DNA from 3 places in the Streptomyces sp. NPDC006923 genome. Region 1 is predicted to be linked to each of the others. Evidence: riboswitches for the same ligand, from Rfam matches in the RefSeq annotation. Region 1 holds a riboswitch; each other region holds the start of a gene.
The links. A riboswitch is a leader RNA that binds a small molecule or an ion and turns the genes downstream of it on or off. The one in region 1 is predicted to bind cyclic di-AMP.
Positions count from the first base shown of each region.

Region 2: another riboswitch for cyclic di-AMP. It lies ahead of ABZ707_RS08950 (transglycosylase family protein); the one in region 1 lies ahead of ABZ707_RS32380 (M23 family metallopeptidase).
Region 3: another riboswitch for cyclic di-AMP. It lies ahead of ABZ707_RS26200 (C40 family peptidase); the one in region 1 lies ahead of ABZ707_RS32380 (M23 family metallopeptidase).

Region 1 covers NZ_JBEYIF010000034.1:18,141-25,255, forward strand. Annotated here, with positions in the region: gene ABZ707_RS32375 (aldo/keto reductase) at 148-1,092, opposite strand; gene ABZ707_RS32380 (M23 family metallopeptidase) at 1,265-2,314, opposite strand; cyclic di-AMP (ydaO/yuaA leader) riboswitch at 2,326-2,480, opposite strand; gene ABZ707_RS32385 (PP2C family protein-serine/threonine phosphatase) at 2,784-3,902, opposite strand; tRNA gene ABZ707_RS32390 (tRNA-Met) at 4,399-4,472, opposite strand; gene ABZ707_RS32395 (hypothetical protein) at 4,558-4,755, opposite strand; gene ABZ707_RS32400 (HAD family hydrolase) at 5,005-5,643, shown strand; gene ABZ707_RS32405 (inorganic diphosphatase) at 5,876-6,370, shown strand; gene eno (phosphopyruvate hydratase) at 6,453-7,115, shown strand, end outside.
Region 2 covers NZ_JBEYIF010000004.1:97,708-104,822, forward strand. Annotated here, with positions in the region: gene ABZ707_RS08930 (Ppx/GppA phosphatase family protein) at 1-642, opposite strand, end outside; gene ABZ707_RS08935 (DUF501 domain-containing protein) at 639-1,202, opposite strand; gene ABZ707_RS08940 (septum formation initiator family protein) at 1,293-1,766, opposite strand; gene eno (phosphopyruvate hydratase) at 1,934-3,217, opposite strand; gene ABZ707_RS08950 (transglycosylase family protein) at 3,539-4,270, opposite strand; cyclic di-AMP (ydaO/yuaA leader) riboswitch at 4,274-4,446, opposite strand; gene ABZ707_RS08955 (transglycosylase family protein) at 4,712-5,629, opposite strand; gene ABZ707_RS08960 (cytochrome P450) at 5,855-7,096, opposite strand.
Region 3 covers NZ_JBEYIF010000015.1:99,742-106,856, forward strand. Annotated here, with positions in the region: gene ABZ707_RS26190 (ATP-dependent Clp protease proteolytic subunit) at 1-616, shown strand, start outside; gene ABZ707_RS26195 (hypothetical protein) at 623-931, shown strand; cyclic di-AMP (ydaO/yuaA leader) riboswitch at 1,241-1,427, shown strand; gene ABZ707_RS26200 (C40 family peptidase) at 1,430-1,906, shown strand; gene ABZ707_RS26205 (ATP-binding protein) at 2,018-2,452, opposite strand; gene ABZ707_RS26210 (helix-turn-helix transcriptional regulator) at 2,729-3,583, shown strand; gene ABZ707_RS26215 (DUF397 domain-containing protein) at 3,592-3,849, shown strand; gene ABZ707_RS26220 (8-amino-7-oxononanoate synthase) at 3,878-5,044, opposite strand; gene bioB (biotin synthase BioB) at 5,188-6,321, shown strand; gene ABZ707_RS26230 (adenosylmethionine--8-amino-7-oxononanoate transaminase) at 6,314-7,115, shown strand, end outside.

The DNA of each region.
Region 1 (7,115 bases):
CCCCGACGTGCGTGCCACCGCACATCCCCGCACCAGTGTGGCACCCGGGACGAGTTGGCGGCGATCACTTCACCGGCGGGACCGCTCGGCCCGGGCGCGGCCCCGCGGTACGGAGGGCCCCGGGCCTGAGCCCTCGGATGTCAGGCGTCAGGCCGACGCGGCGGTGAGATCGCCCAGTTCCTCCGCCGTCAGCTCCAGCTCGGTCGCCGCCAGCAGCGCGGGAAGCTGCTCGGGGGTCCGCGCGGACGCGAGGGGCGCGACGACGGTCGGCTGCGCGGCCAGCCACGCCAGGGCGACGGTCGCGGGCTCGGCGCCGCGCGCCCCGGCGATCCGGTCCAGCGCGTCGAGCACCTTCGCACCGCGCTCGGTCCCCAGGTACGTGCCCGCGCCCGCGGCCCGGGCGCTCCTGACCTCCGTACCCGGGCGGTACTTGCCGGTGAGGAAGCCGGAGGCCAGGGCGGAGTACGGCACGGCGGACAGCCCGTACCGGGCCGCCGTGTCCTGGAGCGCGCCCTCGTACGTGTCGCGCGACACCAGGTTGTAGCGCGGCTGGAGCGCCGCGTAGCGGGCCAGCCCCTCGCGCTCCGAGAAGGCGAGCGAGGCCGCGAGCCGGTCGGGGCCGATGTTGGACGCCGCGATGGCACGCACCTTCCCGTCCTTCACGAGCCCGTCGAGGGCGGTGATGATCTCCTCGACCGGGACGCTCAGGTCGTCGAAGTGCGTGTAGTACAGGTCGATGTAGTCCGTGCCCAGCCGCCGCAGCGACTCCTCGGCGCCGGCCCTGATGGTCTCCGCCGAGAGGCCCTGGTACCGGGGATGGCGGCCGACCTTGGTCGCCACCAGCACCTCGGAGCGATTGCCGCGCGAGGCGACCCAGTTGCCCAGGACGGTCTCCGACTCACCGCCCTCGTGCCCCGGCACCCAGGAGGAATACGTGTCGGCGGTGTCGACGAAGTTGCCGCCGGCGGCGGCGTAGGCGTCGAGCACGGCGAAGGACTGCTTCTCGTCGGAGGTCCAGCCGAAGACATTGCCCCCGAGGGCGAACGGAAAGATCCGGAGGTCGGAGGTGCCCAGCTTACGCAGCTCAGTCATGGGTGAATTCAACAGCCGCGGTGGGGCGCCCTGTTCCGTTTTCGCGCCATGTCCCCGTCTTTTCCACGGTTCCAGTGCCTCCCGTCCCCACCGCCCGGGGGCACCGGCCCGGGAACGGCCGACGGCTCCGGCGCCTGGAGGGGGCGCCGGAGCCGTCGGGACCGCGGGTGGGTCAGGGGGTGAGGCCCTTGCCGCGCAGCCAGCTCATCGGGTCGACGCCCGCGCCGTCCGGCGTGTGCACTTCGAGGTGCAGATGCGGACCGGTCACATTGCCGGTCGCGCCGACGCGTCCGATGACCTCGCCCGTGGAGACCTTCTGTCCGGCGCTGACGGTCATCGAGGACTGGTGGCAGTACCAGATCTCCGTACCGTCATCCAGCTCCAGGACCGTGCGGTAGCCGTACGAGCCGGACCAGCCGGCCGACTTGACGGTGCCGCTGTGCACGGCCTTGACCGGCGTACCCGTCGGGGCCGCGAAGTCCAGACCGGTGTGGTAGCCGGAGGACCACATGGAGCCGGCCTGGCCGTAGGTCGAGGTGAGGGTGTACGAGGAGGTCGGGAGGGCGTAGCTGGCGGCCAGCTTGGCGAGCCGCTCCGCCTCCGCCTTGGCCCTGGCCTCCGCCTCGGCCTTCCGCTTCGCCGCCGCCGCCTTCTTCTCGGCGTCGGTCTGCTGCTTCCTCGCCTCGGCCGCGGCCTTCTCGGCCGCCGCCGTCTCCGCGGCCGCCTGCTGCGCCGCGTCGGCCTCGCTCTGCTGCTGCTCGGCCTGCTGGAGGATGCGGGCCCGGAGGGCCTCGCCCGCGTCGGTGGCGCCCTGCTCCGCGTCGGCGGTGGTGAGGCCGGCCGTGGTGAGCGGGGCCGCGGCCAGGACATTGTCCGGCTCGGCGTCGTGCGACACGAGGGAGCCCACGCCCGGCAGCGACGTGGCGTCCGGGAGATTGTCCGTGATGGTGTCGGGCAGGGATATGGAGACAGCGGGCTTGTCCTGCGCGGTGGCTATGCCGCCCGCGCCGACGGCGGCTATGACGCCGACGCCGAGGACCGTGGAGCTACGGGCGATCCCATTGCGGGCTATCCCGGTGCGCTGCTTGGCGACGCGGTGCCTGCCGCGTACGGGGCGGATGGACTCCTCGGTGGGGTTCCATTCCCCCCAGGCCCGGTCCGGCTCGATCGCGGAGGTGCGAGTTTCGAAGAGGGCTTCGGGGGCAGGCTGATTGGACGCCACAGGGGCGCACTCCTTTCCTTCCTTCTCGCCTACCGGGTTAGCTGACGGGTTCGGAGCAGGAAGGTCTCCTACGGGTGCTCTCTGCCGCACAGGGCAGCAAAGAACGTCCGATTCACCCCAATGTGTGGTTCCCCGGTTCCCTGGCGGGATTCGGCGCGTGCGCACGGCGCCGTCTCTTACGACGGCTGGGACGACCGCGCTGCGTTATCGAACGTTAATAGAGACCAGGGCTTTATTCCAAGCTGTTCCCGGTAATCGTTAACGACTTCGCATCGGACTTACCAGGATATAAATGGTCACAGTCGGGCGAATTCTCCGGAGCCGAAAGCCGGGGCCATTTCTGATGGTGTGTCAGATGTTATGCGCAGCGGTACCTGTCGATTACCGGCAGTGAATCGACCCGGCGGATCGGCATAATGAATCAGCCGCGCGGGCCCGGCCGCCGGCGCCGGTCCTGCCGTACTCGCCGTCAGGGAGTGACGGGCATCACACGGCGCCACTCCGGCTGCCGCCAGTTGGCGGGCCGGCCGACCGCCAGCAGCGCCATGTCGTCCTGACTCCCGCCGCCCGTATGCAGCCGTACGTCCTCGATCAGGGCCTGCAGCAGGTCGTCGGGCCCCTGGAAGACCCGGCCGCTGAGCCGCTCGCTCGGGACGTAGAAGGCACCCTGGTCGTCGCGCGCCTCGGAGAGCCCGTCCGTGTAGAAGAGCAGCGTCGCCCCGTCGGGATAGGCGGCCTCCTCGGCGCGGTCGGGCCAGGCGCCCAGTTCGCTCATCCCGAGGGGCAGCGCGGGATCGGTCGGTTCGAGGATCCGCACCTGGCCGTCGGCGCCCAGCAGCAGCGGCTCGGGGTGGCCCCGGTTGACCAGCCGCACCACATTGCCGCTGTGCGGGATCTCGGCGAGCACGGCCGTGGTGAACCCCTCGAAGGCGTCGAGCCCGTCCCGCCGCGAACCCTCGCGTGTGATGGCGCGCTCCAGCCGCTGCGCCACCCCCTCCAGCGTGCTCTCCTGCTCGGCGGCCTCGCGGAAGGATCCGATGACCACCGCCACCGCTTCGACCGCCTCAAGCCCCTTCCCGCGCACGTCCCCGACCACCAGCCGCACTCCGTACGGCGTGTCCTGCACGGCGAACAGGTCGCCGCCGATGAACGCGCCCTCCTGGGCCGCCTCGTACCGCGCGGCGATACGGAGCCCGCCGATCCGCTCGGCGGGTCTCGGCAGCACCGCCCGCTGCGCGGTCTCGGCGATGATCCGGGCGGAGGCGAGGCGCTCCCCGCTGCGCCGGACGACGCCGTTGATGTACAGCGCGAGGATGGACACGATCAGCACGGTCAGCAGCTCGGTGAGCGACGCCGGATCCGCCATCGACTGGTTGTAGATGTTCAGTCCCACCTCGGCGACCAGCGCGGCGACGCCGACCAGCAGGGTGCCGAGCATCGGGTAGAACGGCGCGGCCACCAGCGGGGCGGCCGCGAAGAGCGGGGAGGCGGTGATCCGCGCGGGGGTCACAAGATCGAGCACCACACCGGCGACGATCACCAGGCCGGGCAGGACACGGACCAGCCCACGCCCGGAACGGCGGCCCATGCCATGGCCCGCGCTGCGGCTGGTGACACGGCCGGTGCTGCCGGCGCCCGCCCAGAAACCCGTCCTGTCCTCGGCCCAGAACCCGGCTTCGTCCCCGCCCCGGCGGGCTCCGCCGCCGTTGCCCTCTCGGAGCTTCCCTAGCTTCACCACCAGTGGTCTCCTGCCGGTCCGCTACGGCTGCGGACGGTACCGCGCTCCACCCAGGCTGATCGCTGCCGCTCCCGGCGGCGACTCGCTCTCGGCCGACTGGACTACGGGGCCGGTCCCGGGCCGGACCCGGTCGGGTCGGACGGCAAGGGCGGGCCCGGTCGGGCAGTCGGTTCCATCGGCCAGGTGGTGCTCGGCGTACCCCTTCATGGTGTTCCGTACGAGCACAGCCGTCTCTTCACCGTACTTGCCACAACCGGCGAAAAGTGGATCGTCCGGCCAACGCCGTATCGGCCGCACACGACGAAGGCCCGGATCCTGAGGATCCGGGCCTGCGTTCTCTTCGGAGTAGCGGGGACAGGATTTGAACCTGCGACCTCTGGGTTATGAGCCCAGCGAGCTACCGAGCTGCTCCACCCCGCGTCGGTGAACCTGACTCTACGCCATCCAGAGCAAGATCATCACCACTCGGTGTCGCGATCGGGGCAGGACTCGGCGGAGCGACGCGTCAGGCGGCCTCGACGACATCGGCCCGTACCGCCGCCGCCCACTCCACCAGAAGCCGCTGGTAGCGCTCCTGCTCGGCGGGCGGCAGCACACCGCCGGCCCGCCCCCACAGGGCACGGATCTCCGTGTTGACAACAGCGGCGGACCTGACGGAACCGCGATCACCGGACGCAGCACAAGCGGACGAGGAAGCGAACATGAGAGCAAGGCTACGGCCCGCCACTGACAATTGGCGGAGAGTATCCCCCCGGGCCCCGTCCGGTGGATCGTCGCGGGCCTGCGGCGTCCGGCACGGCCCGTGCCACGAGGAACCGCGCCACCGGGACGCCCGTACCCGGCCGGCGCCCGGACGTCCCTCCGCCGCGCGACACGCGTGCGACGCGCCGCGTCCGCCGCCGCGCGCTGATCCACCAGGGATTACAGGACACCCCTTAGGCTCGGACCGGTGATTGAAACCTTCGTGTTCGATGTCGGCGAGACCCTCGTGCGCGACGACCGCTACTGGGCTTCCTGGGCCGACTGGCTGGGCATTCCCCGGCACACCATCTCCGCCCTCGTCGGCGCGGTCACCGTCCAGAACAGGGACAGTGCCGACGCCCTGCGTCTCATCAAACCCGGCATGGATGTCGGCGAGGCATACCGCGCCAGAGAAGCCGCCGGCCGCGGCGAACACCTCGACGAATCCGATCTCTATCCCGACGTGCGGCCCGCCCTCGCGGGTCTCCAGGCGCTCGGCGTCCGGGTCGTCCTGGCGGGCAACCAGACCGTCAAGGCCGGAGAGCTGCTGCGCGGTCTCGATCTCCCCGCCGATCTCATCGTCACCTCGGGCGAGTGGGGCGTCGCCAAACCGTCGCGGGACTTCTTCGCCCGGGTCGCCGAGGCGGCCAAGGCCCCGCCCGAGAAGACGGCGTACGTCGGTGACCATCCCGCGTACGACCTGTTCCCCGCCGTGGAGGCCGGGCTGCGCACCGTCCATCTGCGGCGCGGCCCCTGGGGCTATCTGTGGGCGGACGACCCGGATGTGATCGCGGCGGCGGACTGGCGGATCGACAGCCTGACGCAGCTCACCTCGATCGCCGCGGGCTGAACGGCCCCGCCGTCGCACGGACCCGCCCCGGGCGGGCAGGACTGGCGGCCCGCGTGAGGTGGCGCACACTTGAAATGCGCGCGCTCCCTACCGGTGAGGGGGCTCACCGGTACCGCGGGCTCTCTACGCGACTCTCCCTGGTCATCTCGTGACCAGGGGGCGCCATGCCCGCGCCCGCTCCACGCCGGCGTCACCGCCGGTGGCGTGCCCGTCGGAAGGAGTGGAGTCCGCGATGGAATTCGATGTGATCGTGGAGATCCCCCAGGGATCCCGCAACAAGTACGAGATGGACCACAAGGCGGGGCGGATCCGGCTGGACCGGACGCTGTTCACGGCCACCCGCTATCCGGCCGACTACGGCTACATCGAAGGCACCCTGGGCCGGGACGGCGATCCGCTGGACGCGCTCGTGCTGGTCGGCGAGCGGACCTTCCCCGGCTGTGTGATCCGCTGCCGGGCCATCGGCATGTTCATGATGAGCGATGAGAAGGGGCCGGACGAGAAGGTCCTGTGCGTACCGGCCCACGACCCGCGCCGGGCCGGCACACGGGACATCAGCGACGTCTCCGAGTTCGACCTGCTGGAGATCAGCCACTTCTTCGAGGTCTACAAGGACCTGGAGCCCGGCAAGTCCGTGGAGGGCTCGCACTGGGAGGGCCGCGAACAGGCGTACCGGGAGATCGACGCCTCCAGGGCCCGTGCCGTCGAACAGGCGGGCGCCGGATGAGCCGCGGGCCCCGGTCGCCGGTGCGGCACGCGCCGGACGGACGGCTTTCCGGGATCCCCGGGGCCGATCCGGGAGGCCGTTCCTGATGGTGCGGATCGCGCGCCTGCACGCCACCGAGATCCTCGACTCCCGCGCCCGCCCGACCCTCGCCGTGACCCTGACGACCGACAGCGGTCTGCGCGTCCGGGCCGATGTCCCCTCCGGCGAGTCCACCGGCTCCCGGGAGGCGGCGGAACTGCGCGACGGCGACCCGCGGCGCTTCGCCGGACAGGGGGTGCGACAGGCGGTCTCGCATGTGAACGTCCAGATCGCCCACGCCCTCGTCGGCCAGCGGTTCGCGTCGGTCGCGGAGGTGGACGCGGCGCTGATCGAGCTCGACGGCACTCCGGACAAGTCACGCCTGGGCGCCAACGCCGTCATCGGGGTCTCGCTGGCCGCCGCCCGCGCGCAGGCCGCGCTCTACGGGCGTGAGTTGTGGCAGGACATCGCCGCGCTCTGCGGCGCGGCGCCCCTGCTGCCGGTGCCGCACTTCACCGTCATCGACGGCGGCGTGCACGCCGCCAACAGCCTGGACTTCCAGGAATTCATGATCGCCCCGCTGGGCGCGCCCAGTCTTCCGGAGGCCGTGCGGGCGGGCGCCGAGATCTACGGGCGCCTCGGGGCCCGCCTCGCCGCCGGCGGACTCGGGCGCGGCCTGGGCGACGAGGGCGGCTTCGCTCCGGCCCTCGACCGCCCCGAGGATGTC
Region 2 (7,115 bases), on a different contig from region 1:
GGCCAGCCCGACCAGGGTCCGCGGTTCGCGCAGCGGGACGGTCTCCTCGGCCAGATCGAGCGCCGCCTCGATGTCGGCGCGGATCGCGGCGATCTCCTCCGGCGCCGGCGGATCGCTGACCACGCCGTCCCGTACGAGATGCCGCTCGGTCAGCCGTACACAGCCGATGTCCACGGACCGGGCGGCCCGCACCCGGTCCTCCCCCACCACGAACTCGGTCGAGCCGCCGCCGATGTCCACGACCAGATAGCTGTCCCGCCCCGGCAGTTCCCTGGTGGCGCCCGTGAAGGAGAACTCCGCCTCCTGGTCACCGGTGATCACCTCGGGCTCCACCCCCAGGATGTCGAGGACACCGCCTATGAACTCGTCGCGGTTCTCGGCGTCGCGCGAGGCGGAGGTGGCGACAAAGCGGATCCGCTCGGCGCCGTGCGCCTCGATGGCTGCGGCGTACTCACGGCAGGCGGCGAAGGTGCGCTCCAGTGCCTCGGGCGCGAGCCGGCCCGTCCTGTCCACTCCCTGTCCCAGCCGGACGATCTCCATCCGCCGGTCGAGGTCGGTCAGTTCGCCCGTGCCGGGATCGGCGTCGGCGACCAGCAGCCGGATGGAGTTCGTACCGCAGTCGACGGCCGCGACCCTGGTCATGCGCTGTCCTCCCGCTTGTCTTCCGCCGCTTCTCCGGCCCGCGCCACGCACGGCGTGACACACGGGCCCTTGCTCCACCACTCGGGCAGCATCGCCAGCGCCTCGTCGCCCAGCGGGTTCACCCCGGGGCCCGCCGCCAGCGAATGGCCGACCAGGACATGCAGACACTTGACCCGGTCCGGCATACCGCCCGCGCTCGGGAAGCCCGCCAGCACCTCGATGGCGTCACGGCGCGCCAGGTAGTCCTCGTGGGCCGCGCGGTACGCGGCGGCCAGCTCCGGGTCGGTGGCGAGGCGTTCGGTCATCTCCCGCATGACGCCGTTCGCCTCCAGCGTGCCGATGGCCGAGGCCGCGCGCGGGCAGGTCAGATAGTAGGTCGTCGGGAAGGGGGTGCCGTCGGGAAGACGCGGAGCGGTCTCGACCACATCCGGCTGACCGCAGGGACAGCGGTGCGCGATGGCGCGCAGTCCGCGCGGCGGGCGGCCGAGCTGTTCCTTGAAAGCCTCGACGTCCGCGTCGGTGGGCTCGGTGCGTTCGGTCTGCGGAGGGGGCGTGTCCATGCCTGCCTTGGTTCTACGGTGCGGTTCTGCGGTGCCGCGTGAATTCGGGTTCTGGTCTGTGCCGGCCGGTGGCGCCGGTACCGGCCGGCGCTAACCGGCCGGGCGGTCGGCGGTGTCGACGCCTTCCAGCACGTTCGAGTACCAGGGACGGTCGGCCGCTCCCTGCTCCTCGCGCTCCTGCTCCGCCGCGCCCGGGTCGATCACCGTGTAACCGGTCTCTCCCGGCAGCAGATAGTGCAGATGCTCGCGGGCCAGCCGCTGGATGTACGCGTCGTCCTGGAGCCTGGCCTTCTCGTCGCGCAGCTCCTCGACCCGCAGCCGCGCCTCGCGGGCCAGCCGTTCCTGCTCGGCGATCTCGTTCCGCTGCGACACGTACTGCCGCATCGGATACGCGAGCGCCAGCACCAGCGTGCACACGATCAGGGCGAGAAAGGCCGCCCGGCCGGTGAGCCGGGACCGCTGGTCCTGCCTGCGGTTCTGCGAGCGGTAGACACGGGCGGCGGTCTGCTCGCCGAGCAGCCGCAGCCTGGTCGCGGTGGAGAACCGGTCCCGGTTCCCGGCCATGGCTCGCCTCCACTGTTACGTGCGTACGTCCCCGGACACGGTACGGGACCGCGGCCGGGGACGCGTCACTACGCTCCGCCTGTGTGCCCTGTCCGGTCTCCCGGACACCGGGCGCGGACGACGGGCCGGCCGGCCCTCGCCCTCGTACCGCCTGCTGAAGTCCGCGCTTACGCGGAACGGAAGCGCGGGAAGGCGCTGCGGCCCGCGTACACCGCCGCGTCGTCGAGGATCTCCTCGATGCGCAGAAGCTGGTTGTACTTGGCGACGCGCTCGGAACGGGCCGGGGCGCCGGTCTTGATCTGACCGCAGTTGGTGGCGACGGCGAGGTCGGCGATGGTGACGTCCTCGGTCTCACCGGAGCGGTGGGACATCATGCACTTGAAGCCGCTGCGCTGGGCCAGCTCCACGGCGTCCAGGGTCTCGGTCAGCGAACCGATCTGGTTGACCTTGACGAGCAGCGCGTTGGCGGCGCCCTCCTCGATACCGCGCGCCAGACGCTCCGGGTTGGTGACGAACAGGTCGTCACCGACGATCTGCACCTTGGCGCCGAGCTTGTCCGTGAGGATCTTCCAGCCGGCCCAGTCGTCCTCGAACAGCGGGTCCTCGATGGAGACCAGCGGGTAGGAGGCGACGAGGTCCTCGTAGTACTCGGTCATCTCGGCGGCCGAGCGGGACTTGCCCTCGAACTCGTACGAGCCGTCCTTGTAGAACTCGGAGGCGGCGACGTCGAGCGCGAGCGCGATGTCCTTGCCGGGGGCGTAACCGGCGGCCTTGATGGCTTCGAGGATCAGGTCCAGCGCGGCGCGGTTGGAGTCGAGGTTCGGCGCGAAGCCGCCCTCGTCGCCGAGGCCGGTGGAGAGCCCCTTCTCCTTCAGGACCTTCTTGAGCGTGTGGTAGACCTCGGCACCCCAGCGCAGCGCCTCCGAGAAGGACTCCGCGCCGATCGGGGCGATCATGAACTCCTGGATGTCCACGTTGGAGTCGGCGTGCGAGCCGCCGTTCAGGATGTTCATCATCGGAACGGGCAGCAGGTGCGCGTTCGGGCCGCCGAGGTAGCGGAAGAGCGGGAGGTCCGAGGCCTCGGAGGCGGCGTGCGCGACGGCGAGGGAGACGCCGAGGATGGCGTTGGCGCCGAGCGACGACTTGTCCGGGGTGGCGTCCAGGTCGAACATCGCCTGGTCGATCAGGCGCTGCTCGGTGGCGTCGTACCCGACCAGCTCCGGGCCGATCTGCTCGATGACGGCGAGGACGGCCTTCTCGACACCCTTGCCCTGGTAGCGGTTCTGGTCACCGTCGCGGAGCTCGAGGGCCTCGAACGCACCGGTGGACGCACCGGAGGGGACAGCAGCACGACCGGTGCTGCCGTCGTCGAGGCCGACCTCGACCTCGACCGTGGGGTTGCCTCGGGAGTCGAGGATTTCCCGGGCTACGACGACGTCGATGGACGGCACGAGCATCTCCTTCTGGGATGTGACGCTTGAAGTGCAGGGTCTTCTTGGCCTTGCGACATGAGCCTAACCGGCCCGGGGTCGCCGACTGGCCGGTGCCCGCCCGCTGGGACGAAATGCGGCACGAATCCCGGTCGGAGCGGGCGGAGCGGATGCCGGGATTCCGTATGGAAGGGCCGGTGACAGCGGAAACCCCGGCCCGGCGCGTACGGGGGAAGCGCGCCGGACCGGGGTGACCCGCGCGGCCGCGGGGACGGCCGCCGCGGGGCCGGCGGGGGCAGCCGGCCGAGGCCGGCCTGGAGGGGTCGCCGGCCCGGGAAGGGGTCAGCTCAGATGGAGCTGCTGACCCGGGAAGATCAGATCGGCGTCGTGGACGATGTCCTTGTTCAGGTCGAACAGCTTCTGCCAGCCGCCCTTGACGTCATGGGCCCGGGCGATCTTCGAGAGCGTGTCGCCGGGCTTGACCTTGTACTCGCCGTCGCCCTTCTGCACGGCGGGGCGGGCCTCGCCGCGAGAGGCGGGCTGCGCCTCGCCCCGGGCCGGCCGCTCGGGCCGCGACTGCTGGGGCTGGGCCTGCTCCGGCTGAGACTGCTGAGGCTGCTCCGGCTGCGACTGCTCGGGCTGAGACTGCTCCGGCTGCGACTGCTGGGGCGTACCGGAGTCGGCGGAGCCGCCGTCATAGGGGGCGTTGGACAGGTTCACGCCGCAGGTCGGCCACGCGCCCTTGCCCTGGCCGGCGAGGACCTTCTCGGCGACGGCTATCTGCTGTGCCTTGCTCGCCTGGTCGGCCCGGGGCGCGTAGGCGGTGCCGCCGTATCCGGCCCAGGTGGAGTTGGTGAACTGGAGCCCACCGTAGAAACCGTTGCCGGTGTTGATCGACCAGTTGCCGCCGGACTCGCACTGGGCGACCTGGTCCCACTCGCCGGCGGTCGCGGCGGAGGCGGACGTGGCGCCGATCAGCGGGACCGCGACGGCGGCACCGGTGATTCCGGCGAGGGTGGCGTAGCGGGCGGTCTTGGACGGGCGGCGGTGCTTGCCCTTGCTGGAACGCGGCATGGAACATCTCCTCACCGACGCCTACGAGGTCAGCTGTCGGGTTCGGGCCAAGTGAGTTGCCCGGCCGTGTGCTCGCGCACACGACTTCACCCCTAGCCGGTCGTCAGCCGTCTCTCGACAGCCGGGCCCGGCGCCTTCCTTGGGTCCCCCGCTCCTGCCTTCGGCGCTTGACGCGACGACTACTCCCTTCGACCGACGGCAGGATTCGGCGTGACGGTCGACGGGGCCCGCGGTGCGAGCGGTTCAGACCGTAATCACAGGTCTCCCCGTTGTTCAATGGAGCACAACCAGGGGTAAATCGCCCTTATCTCTCCTTGACGTGACCGCGTTTCCGCAGGTGAGAGACGGATCAGCCACACCATGAGCCCAAAGGACCCCAGTTGTGGCGAAGAGACCCATCTCTCACTTGCACAGAAGCGGACATACGGGGGCCAATTCCCGCTACTTCACGCTGAGATCAAGGCTCTGGCCAGGGAGGATCAGGTCGGGGTCGGAACCGACGGCCTCCTTGTTCGCCTCGTACAGCGCGGACCATCCGCCGGGCACCTTCCGCTCGTCGGCGATCTCCCAGAGGCAGTCCCCGGCCTGGACGGTGTACTCGCCGGACGCATCCGACACCCCGGGCGCGTCGGACGTGCCGGACGCGTCGGCCACCACGCCCGCCTCGTCGGTGATGCCGTCCGCGTTACGTGTCGATCCGTCACCCCGTGAGGCATGACGGCCGGATTCACGGTCTTCACCCGAATTGCCCGCTGTGGAATCGTCCGGGGCCGCGCCGCCGCGGTGCTTGCCCTTGACGGAAGCGACACCGCCCTCGCCGGATCCGTCCTCGGCGGAGTCCTTCGCGCCGGAGCCGGTCGTGGACTTCGGCGCTCCGGGCGTGGCGGCGGAGGCCGGCTCGTCCGTCCTGTCCGTCCGCTGCCTGTCGGCCGTGGAGGTCTTGGCGTCCGCGGTGGCCGAGTCGTCGTCGGAGGGACCGGCGTCCCGCTTCCCCTCCGGAGTCCCGGTCACGCCGGCGGCGGCCCCCGGGTCGACCGCGGGCGCGGCACCGTCGTTCGTCAGCCCCGAGACGGACGCGCAGCTCGACCACGCGTCCGGGCCCTGTGCGGCGAGCACCTTCTCGGCTATCGCGATCTGCTGGGCGCGGCTGGCGAGGTCGGCGCGGGACGCGTACTTCCCGCCGCCGAAGGTGTCCCAGGTCTCCTGGGACATCTGGAGCCCGCCGTAGTAGCCGTTGCCGAGGTCCGCGCTCCACATGCCGCCGCTCTCGCATTCGGCGACATGGTCCCAGGTGGAGGCTTCCGCCGCGCCAGCGCCGGTGGCACCGAGCAGCGGGATGGCGATGGCCGATCCGGTCACCCCCGCCGCGACGATCAGAGCCGGTGCCTGGCGAGGTCGACGGTGTCGGCCGTTCCCGGAGCGCATGCGATTGCCTTCCGTGTGACTGTCAAAACGACTACGGCGTGTGGCTGCCGAGTCGTCGGTGAACGTAGCGGTACTCGAACGCTTGTCACAAGTCGATGCAGCGGAGATCACGTGAAAGTCACATTCCTGACGGTACGTCAGTTGTGCTCTGATCATCCGTCAGCCGGACAATGGCGTGAACTGCACCGGAAGTGTGCGCAATCCACGCATGATGAGCCCACCACGCCAGCGCAAATCGGCAGGATCCTCCGCAAGCCGTACATCCGGAAGGCGGGTCAGAAGCGTGGCGAGTGCGGTCTGTCCCTCCAGCCGGGCGAGCGGCGCGCCGAGGCAGTAGTGGATGCCGTGCCCGTATCCGAGGTGCTGATTGTCACGCCGTGCGAGGTCGAGCGTGTCCGGATCCGTGAACCGCGCCGGATCGCGGTTGGCGGCGGCGAGTACGACCAGCACGGGATCGCCCGCCGCGACGGACTGCCCGCCCAGCGTCAGCGGTTCGGTCGCGAACCGCCAGGTCGCCAGTTCCACGGGGCCGTCGTAACGCAGCAGTTCCTCGACGGCCGTCGCCAGCGCCTCCGTCTCCCCGGCGTCGAGCGAGCCGCGCAGCAGGGCACGCTGCTCCGGGTTCCGCAGCAGGGCGTACATACCGTTGCCGATCAGATTGACCGTGGTCTCGAATCCGGCGAAGAGCAGAATGAAGGCCATCGCCGCGGCCTCGTTCTCGGTCAGGTGCTCGCCGTGGTCGCTGGAGCGGATCAGTCCGGAGATCAGATCGTCGCCGGGGTTCTCCCTCTTACGGTGGATGAGTTCGGCGAGATAGCCGCGCATCTTCTTCACCGACCGCGCGACGCCGCCGCGCGGTCCCCCGCCGTGGCGGATCATCATGCCCGCCCAGTCCCGGAAGTCGTCCTGGTCCTCACCCGGCACCCCGAGCAGATCGCAGATCGCGTAGATGGGCAGCGGGAACGCGAAGTCGTGGATCAGATCCGCCTGCCCCTTCCCGGCGAAGTCCGCGATGAGGCGGTCCGTCAGTTCCTGTACGCGCGGGGCGAATTCGGCGACCCGGCGCGGTGTGAACGCCTTGGACACCAGGCGCCGCAGCCGGGTGTGGTCGGGCGGATCGATATTGAGCAGGTGTGTCATCAGTTCCGCGCCGCGCTCACCGGGGATACCCGTCTTCGCCTTGGCGTGCGCCGTGCCCGCGTGATGCGTGGGGTTCTTGGAGAGCCGTGTGTCGGCGAGGGCCTGCCTGGCGTCCCCGTACCGCGTCACCAGCCATGCCTCGACCCCACTGGGCAGCGCGGTCCGGTGCACGGGCGCGTGCTCGCGCAGCCAGGCGTATGCGGGGTACGGATCGGCGGCGAACTCCCAGGTGAAGAGCTCGGGCACGGGCGATGTGGACATCCCCCGACAGTAACGCCGC
Region 3 (7,115 bases), on a different contig from region 1:
CACCGAGCGCACCAGCCGGGGCATCCGCACCCTCGACCCGTACTCCAAGCTGCTGGAGGAGCGGATCATCTTTCTCGGCACCGCGGTCGACGACACCGCGGCCAACGATGTGATCGCGCAGTTCCTGCATCTGGAGTACGCCGCGCCGGACCAGGACATCTGTCTGTACATCAACTCCCCGGGCGGTTCGGTCAGCGCCATGTCGGCCATCTACGACACGATGCGGCTCGTCACCTGCGACGTGGAGACGAGCTGCCTCGGTCAGGCCGCCTCGACCGCGGCGGTGCTGCTGGCCGCCGGCACCCCGGGGAAGCGGATGGCGCTGCCCGGCGCCCGTGTCGTCCTCCAGCAGCCCGCCGTCGCGGAGCCCGTCATGGGGCAGCCGTCCGATCTGGCGATCCAGGCCGAGGAGATCCTGCGGCAGCGCTCCCTGCTGGGATCCCTGCTGGCGCGGCACACCGGCCGGAGCGCGGAGCGGATCACCGAGGACATCGCGCGGGACAAGATCTTCGACGCGGTGGCCGCCAGGGCGTACGGGCTCGTCGATCACGTGGTGCGGAACCGGAAGGCGTCCGCGGCCCTCCCCGGCCCCGGCAGCTCTCCGGGCGGGCGGTAGTCGCCGATGCTGCCACCGGAACTGCCTCCGCTGCCCGCGCTGACCCGCGCCGAGGGCGACGTCGTGGACAGCTATCTCCAGGTCGTCGACCTGCTGGGGCGGATCAATCCGGCCCGTGGCTCCGACACCTACAGCGCCCTGCGCGCCGCGCAGGCGCTGCCCGCACGGGTGGCCGCGCTGCGGGACGCGCTGACGGCGATGCACGCCAGGGGCGAGACCGAGCTGCACACGGCGACACTGGCGCGCGCGCTGCGCGTACTGGACGGGGAACGGCGGGCCGGGAGGGTCACCATGCCCCCCGGGGACGCGACTTGACGGTGTGTCCTCCCGTACGGACGCGCCCGTACGGGCACGGCTCCCTCATTCGGCCTAGCGGCGCGCGGGCCCGGATCGGGCGCTCAAGTTGCGCGAAGCGGCCGGACGCGCGAGGCGCCGCCGGTTTCCTTGCAGCTACAGGCCCTGACGAACCCCGACACTCCGTCATCAACCGTTGACCGACCACCCGTATGGGTCAGACGTGATGAGACTCACATATCGTCGTTTCGTCACCGAAACGCGCCGGTTCCGCGTCAAGATCCGTGAAACGACAAGCCCCCGCCACCTCGGCGAGGCGGTCCGGGCGGACGCTGAGTCCTGCCGCCGTACCGGATGACTGGTCGACAGGAGTGGATCGGCAGGAGTGGAGGACCCAAGCGTGACGGGACGACCGGGTTGTGGCCGTTCCTCGGGGTGAAGCCGCTTGCGCGGCCGGGCATCTTCGCCTGTCCGAACCCGACAGGTCATCCTTCACAAGCGGCTGACGAAGGGTTGAGCATGACCGCGCAGACGCATGTCCCGAATTTGCTCTCACGGACCCGTGCCGTATCGGTCCTCACACTCGCCGCCGTCGGCGGCACCATGCTGGTGCCGAGCGCCGCCGACGAGGCCAGCGCAGTCCCCGGCCACGCGACCAAGGCACTGCGGATCGCCGCTTCCAAACAGGGGTCGCCGTACCAGTACGGTGCGACCGGGCCGCATCGCTTCGACTGTTCGGGGCTGACTCTCTATTCCTTCAAGAGGGTGGGGAAGAGACTCCCGCGCACGGCCCAGCAGCAGTACAACCGGACCCGCCACATCTCACCCTCCCACCGGCGCAAGGGCGATCTGGTGTTCTTCCACTACGGGAGCAACATCTACCACGTCGGCATCTACGCCGGCCGGGGCAAGATCTGGCATTCGCCGAAGACCGGCGCCGTGGTGCGGCTGGAGCGGATCTGGTCCCGGAGCGTCTGGTACGGCCGGGTGAACTGAGGGCGCGGGGGTGCCCCCGCAGCCGAGCGCCCGCTGACGACGCGTCGGATCCACGCGCCGCCTCCCCGGGCGCTCCCACCCGTCCTGGCGGCTCCCGAGCCGGTCCCCGGATCAGATCTGACCCGGGGCCACCGTCCAGGGCAGGGTGACCCAGACCGTCTTGCCGCCCTCCGCGGTCGGGGTGACGACCAGCCGGCCGCCGTACTCGGCGGTCAGCGAACGGACGATGACCATGCCTCGGCCGTTGTCCTGCTGCACCGGCGCGGGAAGCCGCTGCGGCCAGCGCGGATGGCTGTCGGTGACACCGAGGCGCAGCTCCTCGTGACGGTCCAGCCGGATCTCCACCGTGAAGGTGGGCGACTGGCCGAGTGTGTGCTGTACGGCGTTGGTCGCCAGCTCCGAGACGATCAGCCGGACCGTGTCGACGGTCTCCGCGTCCGCGGGCAGTCCCCACTCGGTGAGCAGGTCCGCGACATATCTTCGCGCCGCGGGTACGGCCGCGGGGTCGCTCGGAAGGGTGATGGATGCCTCTTGCCGGTCTGCCATGAAGACGCCGTCCCTTTCCCGCCGGACCGGTCTCCGGCACAGAGCGGATGACTGCGCGGACGGCCTCGGACTGTGCTCCGCGTCAGACTGCCACTTGTCGGGCCGTTCACAGAGCCGATCCACCGAGATCTGCATATATCTGTCGCCCGTAGCGGTGAACTCTGCTACGCGAGACCGTATTTGAGCCCCGGAAAGATAGCTTCTCCGCCGCGCCCCCGAATGGCGCGAGCACGGGCAGACGGACAAGCGGCACGGGCAAGAGGAAGTGGTTCGGTCATGCGGCATATTCCGGCGGTACGCCGACGCAGGCTCGGTGACGAATTGCGCAGGCTGCGCCGGAGCGCGGGGCTGACGAGCGGGGAGACGGCGCGGCTGCTCGGCTGGCACCAGTCGAAGGTGAGCCGTATCGAGACGGGTGTCAGCGGGGTGAAGGACACCGACCTGGCCGGCCTGCTCGACGCGCTGCGGATCGCCGACCCCCGGCTGCGGACGCTGCTGGGCGCTCTGGCCGGCGTGCCGGGCACCGGGCCCGGATGGTGGAAGGCGTACGACGGTGTGATCCCGCCCGGTTACCGGGACTTCATCAGCCTGGAGTCCCAGGCCCGCGTCGTGCGCACCCTGGAGACCTCCGTGGTGCCGGGCCTGCTGCAGACCCCCGGCTACGCCCGTGCCGTGACACAGGCGGCGCTGGAGGGCCTGCCGGCCGCGACGGTCGACTCCCTGGTGGAGGTACGGCTCGCCCGTCAGGAGGCGCTGCGCGCGCCGAGTCCGCTGGAGCTGAACGCCGTGCTCGACGAGGCCGTGCTGCTGCGCGAGGTGGGTGGCCGGGGGGTGATGCGGGAGCAGCTACGGCGGCTGGTGGAGCTGGCCCGTCTCCCCCATGTGTGTGTACAGGTACTGCCGTTCGCCGCCGGCGGCTATGTCGGGCTCACCGGACCTTTCGTTATCTTCTCCTTTCCAGGCATTACTGATCTGGATTTGGTCGTTCTCGACCACTTGACGAATAGCCTCTATCTGGAGCGGAAAGAAGAGCTGGAGGCGTACGGCGCGGCATTCCGCACGATGCAGGCGCGTGCCCTCTCGCCCGAGGACTCTTTGGATCTCATCGCCGGGATCGGTGACGGCGCGTAGGGAGCATCATGACCGCTCGCCCCCAGGGGCTTTCCGCCCAGAACTCAGACTCCATTCCTTCCACAACTCCCCCGGTCCTGACGACCGGTTGGCGGCGCAGCAGCCGCAGTACCGGGATGAACAACTGCGTGGAGACCGCCCGCACCGGCGCGGCCGGGCTCGCCGTACGTGACTCCAAGGACGTGCGCCGCGCCCCGCTGGCCTTCTCCACGGGCGCCTGGACGTCATTCCTGTCCGCGCTGCGCGAGGAGGCACTCACCGACTGAGGGACCGCCCCGCCCGGGTCCGTAAGACTCAGCGCGGCGGTGCGGACGCCACCACCGTCCGCACCGCCGCGTCGATCTGCTGGTCCGTCAGGTCGGCGCGGGCGGTGAGCCTGATCCGGGAGATGCCGTCCGGCACCGACGGCGGCCGGAAACATCCCACGGCCAGGCCCGCGGCGCGGCAGTCCGCGGCCCAGCGCACGGCCGCCTCCGGTGACGGCGCCCGGACGGAGACCACGGCGGCGTCCGGCCGTACGGCGGTGAGCCCTTCCCCGGTCAGCCGCGCGTGCAGGGTGCGGGCGACGGCGCGCACCCGGTCCGCCCGGGCGGGCTCGCGGCGCAGCAGCCGCAGGCTCTCCAGGGCGCCGCCCACGGCGGCGGGTGCCAGGCCCGTGTCGAAGATGAAGGTCCTGGCCGCGTTGACCAGGTGGCTGATGACCCGGGCCGGCCCGAGGACCGCGCCGCCCTGGCTGCCCAGGGACTTGGAGAGGGTGACGGTGGCCACCACACCGCCCGCTCCCGCGATGCCCGCCGCGTCCAGGGCGCCCCGGCCCCCGGCGCCGAGCACACCCAGACCGTGCGCGTCGTCGACGAGCAGTGCGGCGCCCCGCGTACGGCAGACCTCGGCCAGTTCCCGCAGCGGCGCCGCGTCGCCGTCCACCGAGAACACCGCGTCGCTCACCACCAGAGCCCGCCGCCCCGGGTGTGCGTCGAGCGTCTTGCGTACGACCAGGGGCTCCGCGTGCGGCACGACGACCTTCTCGGCGCGCGAGAGCCGGCAGCCGTCCACAATCGAGGCGTGGTTTCCCGCGTCCGACACGATCAGGGAGTCCCCGGTCGTCAGCGCGGTGAGGGCGGCGAGATTGGCCGCGTATCCGGAGGAGAGGACGAGCGCGGCCTCGAACCCGCAGAAATCGGCCAGTTCGCGCTCCAGCTCGGCGTGCAACGCGGTGCTTCCTGTGACCAGCCGGGAGCCGGTGGCGCCCGCGCCCCAGCGGCGGGCGGCCGCCGCGGCGGCGCCGGTCACCGCCGGATGGCGGGCCAGGCCCAGATAGTCGTTGCTCGCCAGGTCCAGCAGGGCGGAGTCGGCCCCGCGCGGCCGGAGCGTACGGACCAGACCGGAACGCTCACGGCGCAGCGCCTCGTCCCCGGTCCACGCGAACGGATCGTCGGTCCAGCCGGGGAAATCCCGCTCCATGGGTCCCGTCCTTTTGTAGGCAGCGCACAGACCCTAACCGGGGCCGGACCGGGGCAGGGTGTGGTCATACACACACGTCGATCCGGCCGTGTTGTGGGGTTCCTCCTTTGCCGCGAGCTGTCAGGTAGGCGAGGATCAGCGCCATGGATCTGCTGAAGACGCTGGTGGAGAAGGGCCTGCGGCGCGAGCTGCCGACCCGCGAAGAAGCGCTCGCCGTGCTGGCGACCTCCGACGACGAGCTGCTCGACGTGGTGGCCGCGGCCGGGAAGGTACGCCGTGAGTGGTTCGGGCGGCGGGTGAAACTCAACTACCTGGTCAACCTCAAGTCCGGTCTGTGTCCCGAGGACTGCTCGTACTGCTCTCAGCGGCTCGGTTCCACGGCTGAGATCCTCAAGTACACCTGGCTCAAGCCCGACGAGGCGTCGAAGGCCGCGGCCGCCGGGGTGGCGGGCGGCGCGAAGCGGGTCTGTCTGGTCGCGAGCGGACGCGGCCCGACGGACCGGGACGTCGACCGGGTCTCGCGGACCATCGAGGCGATCAAGGAGCAGAACGAAGGCGTCGAGGTGTGCGCCTGCCTCGGCCTTCTCTCGGACGGGCAGGCGGAGCGGCTGCGGGCGGCGGGCGCCGACGCCTATAACCACAATCTCAATACGTCCGAGGGGACATACGGGGACATCACCACCACGCACACGTACGCCGACCGGGTCGAGACCGTGCGGCAGGCCCAGACGGCGGGCCTGTCCGCCTGCTCGGGACTCATCGCCGGGATGGGCGAGAGCGACGAGGATCTCGTCGATGTGGTCTTCTCCCTGCGCGAACTCGACCCGGACTCGGTGCCGGTCAACTTCCTGATCCCGTTCGAGGGAACTCCGCTCGCCAAGGAGTGGAACCTCACCCCGCAGCGCTGCCTGCGCATCCTGGCGATGACCCGCTTCGTCTGCCCGGACGTGGAGGTCAGGCTCGCGGGCGGACGCGAGGTGCATCTGCGCTCGATGCAGCCGCTCGCGCTCCACCTGGTCAACTCGATCTTCCTCGGTGACTATCTGACCAGCGAGGGCCAGGAGGGCAAGGCGGACCTGGAGATGATCGCGGACGCCGGCTTCGAGGTGGAGGGCGCCGACACGACGACCCTGCCGGAACACCGCGGCGGCGGCTGCGCCCCGTGTGGCGGCGGCGAGACCGCTCCGGCCGCGGGCGCCGAGGTCCCGCCGGCCCGTACGGATCTGGTGGCGGTGCGCCGCCGGGGCGCCGGTACGGATCTGGCGCCCAATGCCTGAGCTGCCACCCGCTGAACTGCTGGCCCTGGACCGGGCCCATGTCTGGCATCCGTACGGGCCCATGCCCGGCCGTGCGGAACCGCTGATCGTGGAGTCCGCGTCCGGGGTACGGCTGCGGCTCGCCGAACCGGCCCACGGCCGACGCGAGTTGGTCGACGCGATGTCGTCCTGGTGGTCCGCGATCCACGGCTACAACCACCCCGTGCTCAACGAGGCGGCTCGCGGCCAGCTCGACCGGATGAGCCATGTGATGTTCGGCGGGCTCACCCATGAGCCCGCCGTGCGGCTCGCGGCCACACTGGTCGACATCACCCCCGAACCGCTGCGCCATGTCTTCCTCACCGACTCGGGCTCCGTGTCCGTCGAGGTCGCGGTGAAGATGTGTCTGCAGTACTGGCGTTCCGCCGGCCGGCCCGCCAAGCAGCGGCTGCTGACCTGGCGGGGCGGCTATCACGGCGACACCTGGCAGCCGATGTCGGTGTGCGACCCCGACGGCGGGATGCACGGGCTGTGGCAGGGTGTGCTGCCGCGTCAGATCTTCGCCGGGGCGCCACCGGTGGAGTACGAGGAGAGCTACGCGGAGGGCCTGCGCGCGCTGATCGCCCGTCACGCCCAGGAACTGGCGGCGGTCGTCGTCGAGCCGGTGGTTCAGGGCGCGGGCGGAATGCGCTTCCACTCCCCCGCGTATCTGCGGGTCCTGCGCGAGGCCTGCGACGAGCACGACGTGCTGCTGATCCTCGACGAGATCGCCACGGGCTTCGGCCGTACGGGCACGCTCTTCGCCGCCGGGCAGG